Candidatus Finniella inopinata: one gene and its partner. The protein of the gene in region 1 interacts with the protein of each later gene in a pairwise test. Links are inferred from orthologs where the notes say so. Each region holds a gene or a part of one and is shown on either strand. Other genes may lie near its edges.

What was found. The genes of interacting proteins can lie anywhere in the genome.
Region 2: the proteins of nusG (region 1) and rho interact in binary tests that used the Escherichia coli proteins (3 or more experiments, as listed by UniProt). The link is inferred for Candidatus Finniella inopinata from one-to-one orthologs.

Annotation. Positions count from the first base shown.
Region 1 is NZ_SCFB01000005.1:230,817-236,085, forward strand. The notes cover bases 1,645-4,393. They hold nusG (transcription termination/antitermination protein NusG), read left to right. Parts: upstream 1,645-2,623; coding sequence 2,624-3,163; downstream 3,164-4,393. Other genes in these bases: EQU50_RS04680 (hypothetical protein), read left to right, coding at 1,645-2,146; secE (preprotein translocase subunit SecE), read left to right, coding at 2,290-2,586; rplK (50S ribosomal protein L11), read left to right, coding at 3,261-3,689; rplA (50S ribosomal protein L1), read left to right, coding at 3,696-4,382. Outside these bases: EQU50_RS04670 (NAD kinase), read left to right, coding at 1-688; transcription elongation factor GreA, read left to right, coding at 784-1,260; more of EQU50_RS04680, read left to right, coding at 1,376-1,644; rplJ (50S ribosomal protein L10), read left to right, coding at 4,668-5,174; rplL (50S ribosomal protein L7/L12), read left to right, coding at 5,220-5,269. UniProt on the Escherichia coli protein: Part of the processive rRNA transcription and antitermination complex (rrnTAC). The complex forms an RNA-chaperone ring around the RNA exit tunnel of RNA polymerase (RNAP).
Region 2 is NZ_SCFB01000007.1:133,447-137,597, reverse strand. What follows is about bases 1,222-4,072. They hold rho (transcription termination factor Rho), read left to right. Parts: upstream 1,222-1,942; coding sequence 1,943-3,202; downstream 3,203-4,072. Other genes in these bases: EQU50_RS06485 (hypothetical protein), read left to right, coding at 3,359-4,072; lpxA (acyl-ACP--UDP-N-acetylglucosamine O-acyltransferase), read left to right, coding at 1,222-1,741. Also shown: lpxD (UDP-3-O-(3-hydroxymyristoyl)glucosamine N-acyltransferase), read left to right, coding at 1-396; 3-hydroxyacyl-ACP dehydratase FabZ, read left to right, coding at 407-901; more of lpxA, read left to right, coding at 902-1,221; more of EQU50_RS06485, read left to right, coding at 4,073-4,151. UniProt on the Escherichia coli protein: Facilitates transcription termination by a mechanism that involves Rho binding to the nascent RNA, activation of Rho's RNA-dependent ATPase activity, and release of the mRNA from the DNA template.

The DNA of each region.
Region 1 (5,269 bases):
TGCAAAACCCGAGGATGCGGATATTCTAGTGGTATTGGGAGGGGATGGCTTTATGCTGCGTACCTTGCATACTTATCAGCCTTTAAATAAACCAGCCTATGGTATTAATTGCGGAACCGTCGGTTTTCTGATGAATGATCAACCTTCAAGTCCCCATCAACTATTGAAACGCGTGGAGCAGGCTGTGTCAACGCCTCTGCATCCTTTAAAAATGACGGCTTATTCGGCTGAAGGGGTTTTTATCCATCACGCTATCAATGAAGTTTCGTTATTAAGGGAAACCCACCAGGCGGCCAAAATTCGGATTATTATTAACAATGTAGAGCGGTTGCCGTTATTTGTTGGGGACGGTCTTATCGTTGCCACGCCTGCCGGCAGCACGGCTTATAATCTTTCGGCTCAGGGGCCTATTTTGCCGTTGGGGTCTTCTCTGATTGCCATGACGCCGCTTTGCGCCTTTCGTCCCCGTCTATGGCGGGGGGCTTTATTGCCTCAGACGGTACAAGTTTGCCTGGAAATTTTAGAGTCAGATAGACGGTTTGTTAGTGCGACGGCGGACGACCAAACTGTGTCTAAGGTAAATAGGGTTGATATTTGTCAAGATTTAGGATTAAACTACCTACTGTTATTCGACCGTGGTCATAATTTAGAAGAAAGAATCTTGAAAGAACAATTCAAGAGCCCTTGAACCACTTTCTAAAAGATATTTGGCAATAAATTCTTATTTTGAATATGATTAAGAATCGCTTAGTGTAAGTCAAGCTTGCAACAAATGGACAAAAAATGGAAAAAAGAATCCCCATGACCCTTCGTGGGTTTGAAATGTTACAAAATGAAATTCAGCATTTGAAGAATGTTGAACGCCCAGCTGTTATTAAAGCGATTTCTGAGGCTCGTGAACACGGGGATTTATCGGAAAATGCGGAGTACCATGCTGCTAAGGAACGCCAGGGATTCATCGAGGGTCGATTGGGGGAATTGGAAAGTAAGGTTGGTCACGCTGAAATTATTGACGTCAGTCAGATTTCGGGTGATGAAATCAAATTTGGGGCCACTGTGACATTGAAAGATGAAGATACGGACGAAACCGTCAACTACCAAATTGTGGGCAGTGACGAGGCTGATATTCGCAAACAATTGTTGTCCATTACGTCTCCGTTGGCTCGTGCCCTTATTGGGAAGAAAAAAGGGGAGAGTGTCGAGGTGGCAACGCCGAATGGTGGTAAGGCCTATCACATTCAAAAAGTTCAATACCTCTAGTTTTACCTTTTTTGGCTACGAGTTTACTCCTTTGTCAAAGGGGCTCAGGTCATATTTGGTAATGTTTTGAATCATATTTAAAGCCCTCATCGAGGAAAAAGCGTAAGAGTAGCGTATGTTTGTTCGTTTGATTTATAGAAAAAAAAGTTTTTTATGCATTTTGCTGAGTTTTTTGATTGCTTCAACAAGTCCATGCTACAGTAGGGATAATCGGCCTGACATGCAAGAGCCGAGTAGAGGTTCTTCAAGGCAGTTCTTCAGTCTGCCCAAATTGCTTGTATGTGCCGGTTCACTGGCGGTTTGTAGTAACTTAGTGCCGTTGTGTATCAAATCGGTTCGAAGTGCTTTGGGTTATGGGTCTCATGTTCCTTTGCCTGACACACGTCCACCTGCAGGTCTGTGTTCGCATGGCTTAGAACGCGTTATGAATCAATTCTCTGGGGTTCTTAATCAACCCGATTTTGAGAGCTGGTCCGAAAAAGCAAAAACACTTTCCAACGATTTCTCTGTTGAGATTCTAGTTAAGCATTACGAACTGATTGATGATGATAATAATATTGAGTACCGTGACCTAAAGATTTCAGGGGGAAATGAGGTGGAATCACACAGGGCTAAGCTTAGTTCATGTAGCAGCTCATCTGATTCAAGCACAGCAGCCAGTTGTGTTAAAGAGGTATGGAGCACTAAGACGTATTATTTTCCTTGGCCCTTGCCCGTGTCCTATTCCGGGGGACGGGTGATAGAAGACCTGGAAGTGATTGGACGAATGAAGTCGAGTTTTAAAGGTAAAAAGTTCCATGTTGAAATAAAAGCAACGAGCTGGAATGGCTTTGGGGAAAAATGTTTCATTAAAAGTTCAAGTCCAGTTCCTTATCGACTGAAATGATGCCCGTGCTTTTTCCAAGCACCTGTGCGTTCTAATGTTAATTTGTCTGGACAGATTTACCATAAATGCGCTAAGTATTATGGTCTAGGACTTTAGGAGTGTAGCTCAATTGGCTAGAGCGTCGGTCTCCAAAACCGAAGGTTGTGGGTTCGACCCCCTCCACTCCTGCCAAAGTAATTTTGTGCGCTAATATTCAGACGGCTAGAAATAAAAAAATAGAGGTGACCTTGAAAACGACCGCAAAAAACAAGAATTTTCTGAAAAAAGCTCCGCAATTTATTGGTGAAGTTCGCGAAGAAGCCAGCAAGGTCACATGGCCCAGTCGTAAAGAAACCTCTTTGACAACAACAATTGTCTTTGTGTTTGCTATTATTGCTGCTATCTATTTTATGATTGTCGACCAGATTATCTATCGTGCTTTGCATTGGATTATTGGTTGAACAGAAAATGCAAGAGAACGGTATTAAGGGTAATAGTATGACGGCGGGCTCAGCAAGATGGTATGTGGTTAATGTTTACTCTGGTTTTGAAAAGAAAGTTGTCCAAGCCATCGAGGAACAGGCCGCTAAAAAAGGCATAAGTGATCGTTTCGAAGAGCTGCTGGTTCCGTCTGAAGAGGTTGTCGAGATTAAGCGCGGGGCCAAAGTCAGTTCAGAAAGAAACTATTTGCCGGGCTACCTTTTGGTTAAAATGGTTTTGGATGATGAGACCTGGCATTTGGTGCGTAGCATAAACAAGGTTTCCAGCTTTTTAGGTGCCAACGGTAAGCCTATGCCTATTAGTCAGGCAGAAGTAAATCGCATCATGAAGCAGGTGCAAGATTCCACCGAGAAACCACGACATACAATGCGGTTCGAGGTTGGTGAGCAGGTTCGTGTATGTGAAGGGCCATTCACCTCATTTACAGGTTTAGTTGAAGAAATTGACGGCGAAAAAGGTCGTCTAAAAGTTTCCGTTATGATTTTTGGTCGCCCAACACCAGTTGAACTGGAATTTGGTCAGGTCGAAAAGCAATAATGGTCGCGGTGAGGAGAAGTCCTCACTTTAATAAACTGTGGGAGGTGCACCACACCGTACCACAAACTCAGTTTTAACAAGTTGTCTGGGGATTTAAATGGCAAAGAAAATTACAGGTTACATTAAGTTACAGGTTGCTGCCGGTAAGGCCAACCCATCACCACCGATTGGTCCGGCTTTGGGTCAACGCGGATTGAACATTATGGAATTTTGCAAAGCGTTTAACGCGCAAACTCAAAGCATTGAGCCGGGGACGCCGATTCCGGTCGTAATCTCAGTTTATGCAGACAGGACGTTTTCATTTGTAACAAAAACACCACCCAATACGCACTTTCTAAAAAAGGCTGCGGGCATTCAAAAGGGTATCCAAACCCCTGGTCGTGGTACCGTTGGTAAAGTAACAATGGATCAAATCAGAGAGATCGCCAAAACGAAAATGGCAGATTTGAATGCAAATGATTTGGATTCCGCGTGCGAGATGATTATTGGTTCAGCCCGATCGATGGGCCTGGAAGTGGTGGGGTAATAAAACATGGCTAAGATTGTTAAAAGATTAAAAGAGGCATACAAAACCTTTGACCGCGAGAAGACATATAATTTAAGTGAAGCTGTTAAGCTGGTTCGCGCAAATGCCAAGGCAAAATTTGATGAGACCATCGAGGTTGCCATGAATTTGAATGTGGATGCGAAAAAAGCAGATCAAAACATTCGCGGCGTTGTTCAGTTGCCTCATGGAACAGGAAAAACCTATCGGGTTGCTGTTTTTGCCAAAGGGCCAAAAGCCGAAGAGGCAACGAAAGCTGGTGCCGATATCGTTGGTGCTGAAGACTTGATGGAAATGATTCAAGCAGGCAATATGCCGTTTGATCGTTGTATCGCAACGCCAGACTTGATGGGGTTGGTTGGTCGCGTCGGTAAGATACTAGGGCCACGTGGTTTAATGCCAAATCCCAAATTGGGTACAGTAACCCTGGATTTGGCAACGGCGATCAAGGCAGTTAAAGGTGGTCAGGTTGAGTACCGCACTGAGAAGGCTGGGCTTGTGCATTCAGGTGTTGGTCGTGCCAGCTTTGATGACAAAGCTCTGATTGAAAATATTCAAGCGTTTGTTGATGTTGTAACGAAAGCCCGCCCAGCTGGAGCCAAAGGAACATATATTAAAAAGATGACGCTTAGCTCGACTATGGGGCCTGGTGTTAGCTTTCAGTTAGAAGGTTAAAGATTTAGAAATTCAGCGGGGTTAATGCCCCGCTGCTTCGGTTGCTTTTTGCCTGTATGGCACAAGGCAACTGTGTCAAAGACTGTAGGTTCTGCTATCAAGCAGTTTAATAGGAAGTTTGTAAAGCTTCACTGCCTGCACAGACAGAAGGGGAAAAGTATTTTTGGGTGCGATTATTTATTATCCATTTAAAAAGCCAATTCGTTCCTTCTGTGACGATAAAGAGGGGATGACCTCCTCGAAGTAAGTTTCGGCTTGCTTATATTGTTAAAGGAGAAGAGTAAAATGGACCGTTCTCAGAAAACAGAGCTGGTATCTCACATGCGAGAAGCCCTGCAGCAGGCTAAGGTTGTTGTGGTCACACAGCAGCTTGGCTTAAGCGTGGCAGAAGCAACGACCCTGCGTCGTCAAATGCGAGAAGCACAGGCTGAATTTAAGGTTTTGAAAAATACTCTGGCTCAGATAGCTGTTAAAGACACACCCCTGGAAGGGATGAGTTCTTTGTTTAAAGGGCCAACGGCAATTGCGTTTTCGCAAGACCCAGTTGGAGCTGCTAAGGCAGCAGCTAAGTTTGCTGAAAAAAACGATAAGTTAGTGATTATCGGTGGATTTATGGACGGACAGCTTTTGTCGCCAGCTGCCGTTAAAGCTTTAGCAACTTTGCCTTCTTTGGACGAACTACGTAGCACGTTGATAGCATTGGTTATGGCCCCTGCTACCAAACTTGCCATTCTTGCCAAGGAGCCTGCCGCAAGGCTTGCTCGTGTTCTGTCAGCCAAGGGCGCAGTGTGATTCAGAATTTGTACGTTATTAAATTTGATAAAATTGGAGTTTTAAATGGCTAATAAATTAGAGAAAATTGTAGAAGAATTGTCAAAATTAACAGT
Region 2 (4,151 bases), on another replicon or contig:
CAACTGGGACGCGTAATCGTTGGGAATCACGTACATATTGGTGCCAATACGACCATTGATCGGGGAAGTTTCGCCGACACACTCATTGGAAACGGTGTTCGTATTGACAATCTGGTTCAAATTGCCCATAACGTAGAGGTTGGTGATAACAGCGTTTTGGTGGCGCAAGTTGGGATTGCAGGCAGCACAAAGTTAGGAAAATTTGTGATTGCCGCGGGCCAAGTCGGCATCGCTGGTCATTTGAAAATTGGTCATGGTGTTAAAATTGCTGCCCAAAGTGGTTTGATGCGCGATGTCGCTGACAAAGAGACTGTGGCTGGTTCACCCGCTGTACCTGTGAGAGATTGGCACAAACAAACGATTGCCGTACAACGACTAATCAAAAATAAGGTTTAAAAAGTATCTTATGTCCATTCATCAATTGAGACCCCAAAACATCATGCAAAATCTAACAATTAATGCTCAAGAAATTAAAGAGCTTATTCCCCATCGTTATCCATTTTTATTGATTGATCGGATTGAACAGGTGGAGTTGGGGCAAAGTGCGGTTGGCATTAAAAACGTGTCTTTGAATGAATGGTATTTTCAAGGGCATTTCCCTGAACATCCCATTTTACCCGGCGTTTTGATTATCGAGGCCATGGCGCAAACAGCAGGCGCCTTAGTTGTTAAAACTTTGCTGTCTGAAAATCAAACCACTGAAAAGCCCAACAACATGGTTTATTTTATGTCAATAGAGGGAGCAAAGTTCCGAAAGCCTGTTGTTCCAGGGGATGTTTTACAGCTGCGTGTCAAAAAAGAAAGAAGTCGTGGGCAAATTTGGAAATTTAAGGGTGAAGCTTGGGTTGGTCAAACGCTGACTGACGAAGCCACCTTTACCGCGATGATTATGGATCAATAAATGAACGTTTCCGTCAGTCCATCTTATCAAAACACCGTCCATCCAAGTGCCAAAATTCATCCGACGGCGATTGTTGAAGGGGGATCAGAGGTTGGCGCAGATGTCGTCATTGGCCCCTATTGTCATTTAGGTCCACAGGTCAAACTGAAGGATGGCGTTAGATTAGTCTCCCATGTTTCGCTGGCCGGTGATATCACGTTGGGCGAGCGGACGTTGGTTTACCCGTTTGCTTCTTTGGGTCACCCCCCGCAAGATTTGAAATACAATGGCGAACCTTCGCAGACAGTTATTGGTCACGACACAACGATTCGTGAATATGTGACGATCCAGCCCGGTACAAAAGGCGACAAAATGTTAACCCAGGTTGGGAATCATTGTTTGCTGATGGTGGGTTCTCACGTGGCCCATGATTGTATGGTTGGTGATCATGTTATTCTGGCCAATAATGCAACTTTGGCAGGACATGTGCAAATTGGTAATTATGTGATTCTTGGGGGATTGTCAGCTGTTCAGCAATATGTTCGTATTGGTGAGCATGCTATTATTGGCGGCATGTCGGGTGTTGAAAAAGATGTGATTCCGTTTGGAATGGTTTTAGGTGAGCGCGCGTATCTAAATGGTTTAAATTTGGTGGGTTTAAAACGCCGAGGCTTTTCATCAAAGATTATTCAACAATTGATGGCTGCCTACCAAAGTTTGTTTGAAGGTGATAAAATCATGCCTCTTGCAGATCGTATTCAAAAGGTAGAGGTTGATTTTCAAGACAGCGCAACCGTGGCTGAGCTTTTAGAGTTCATAAAATATGATTCTAAAAGGGCTTTGTGCTTACCGAAGGGGTGAGATACCTGACCCCTGCACAAAAATACTTTGCGTTTTAGGCGCACTTGTGTTTCAATCCTTTTTAGATCATCGTCGTTGGTTCCTGCTAACGGTACTCATAAAAAAAACCCCCTGACTTTAACGAAATATCATCATTATCATCTGTGTGATTATTAAATCCTTCTTTAAACCTTCCCTTAAATCTTTGTCTTAGGAACTTTTATGAACTTGCAAGAATTAAAACGAAAATCTGCAGCTGAACTTTTAGTGATTGCTGAACAGCACGAAATCGAAAATGCCAGTGCTTTACGCAAACAAGATTTGCAATTTGCAATTTTAAAAAAGCTGACAGAAAAAGATATTATCATTTTAGGCGAAGGGGTTATTGAGCTTTTGCAAGATGGATTTGGCTTTTTGCGATCACCGGAATCAAATTATTTGCCAGGACCCGACGACATCTATGTTTCACCAAACCAGGTGCGTCGTTTTGGCCTTAGGACGGGCGATACGGTCGAAGGGCAAATTCGTGCCCCTAAAGATGGCGAGCGGTATTTTGCGCTTTTAAAAGTGAACAAGATCAATTTTGAAGAACCTGAAAACGTTAAACATCGTATAAACTTTGACAACCTGACGCCTTTGTACCCAGAGCAACGCCTTCACTTAGAAATCGAAAACGATCAAACAGGCAAAGATTATACATCGCGAGTGATTGATTTGGTGACCCCCCTTGGTAAGGGGCAACGTGCATTATTAGTGGCCCCACCTCGCACCGGAAAAACAGTGATGTTACAAAATATTGCCCATTCAATTACGACCAACCATCCTGAAATTTATTTAATTGTTTTGTTGATTGACGAACGCCCAGAAGAGGTCACTGATATGGCCCGCTCAGTTAAAGGCGAAGTTGTCAGCTCGACCTTTGACGAGCCAGCGTCCCGCCATGTACAGGTGGCTGAGATGGTTATTGAAAAAGCCAAAAGATTGGTTGAACAGAAAAAAGACGTGGTTATTTTGCTGGATTCGATAACCCGCTTGGCCAGAGCGTATAACACCGTTGTCCCATCATCTGGTAAAGTTTTAACCGGTGGTGTGGATGCAAATGCGCTGCAACGGCCTAAGCGTTTGTTTGGTGCGGCCCGTAATGTGGAAGAGGGCGGATCGTTGACGATTATTGGTACAGCCATGATTGATACGGGTTCGCGCATGGATGAAGTAATCTTTGAAGAATTCAAGGGTACTGGTAATGCCGAAATTGTGATGGATCGCAAGTTGTCTGATAAGCGTGTGTTCCCCGCCATTGATATCAACAAGTCTGGTACCCGTAAGGAAGAGTTGTTGGTTAATAAGGCTGAGCTTTCCAAGATGTGGGTTCTGCGTCGTATTTTAAACCCTATGGGCACGACCGAGGCTATGGAGTTCTTGCATGACAAGCTGAAATACAGTAAATGCAACGCCGACTTTTTTCAGTCGATGAATTCATAGTTTCTTTTAGGTTAATGTCATCCTCACGCAAGTGGGGATTTCAAAAAATCTCTTCTCCCAGTTTATTTGCTTTTTAAAATTTCTTAAAACTTTATTCATACTCTCAAATTTATAATATTCAATATTAGAGTTTTTATTTAACATTGGGATTGTGTTTTGAAGAAAGAAATTTACGTATCGGCCATTCTGTTGTCGTCCATCGCATCAACCATAGCTGCATCAAGTTCCTCGGGTTCTGGATCTTATCACCAAAGTCTTAGAAACTCTGATTGCTCCGATGAGGATTTAGCGCTTTTTAGCGGATGCGCACATGGTGCTGCTTTGGCCTACCCCATAAATCATGAAGAAGATTCATTTTCAAGGCATCGTCCATCAATTTTAGAAGGATTTGAATTGCATAATTTTCGTTCATCAAAAGATGGAAGCATTCATGTTTTAGCAATTTATGATGAAACAACAAATACGGGTAAAATCATCTTTAGAGGAACAGACACAAGTAATCCAAAAGATCTTGAAGCTGACTATGGGATTGGTATTGTTCTTGCGAATACGCTAACTGGGGACCAAAGAATACCAGATTATTTTGGCAACGTTGTTGTGAACGCCACGTCAGCTTTTCTAGGATCACGCCCTTCATCCGTTGTAAGCTCAGGCGCCACATACTCAGGTTGGTTTTCAAGATTTGCGTCCTCTGGCACGCTGAACGTTAGAACACTTGGGATTCCTGTTGTAAGCAATGTTCTAGATTTGACAGTGTCAGCGTCTACATTAAAGAAATCTGGAGCAAGCCTCATTTATGATGTATCACGAGGAATGAAATATGGCGCTGGAATAGGTGTGGCTGTAGGGGGGCCGGTGGCCTGTACTGGTTTTGGGGCGATTGCGGGGGGTTCTTTTGCGCTGGGAGCAACGGCAGTTGGTTTTGCTGGTGGCTTGATAAAAGGGTCTT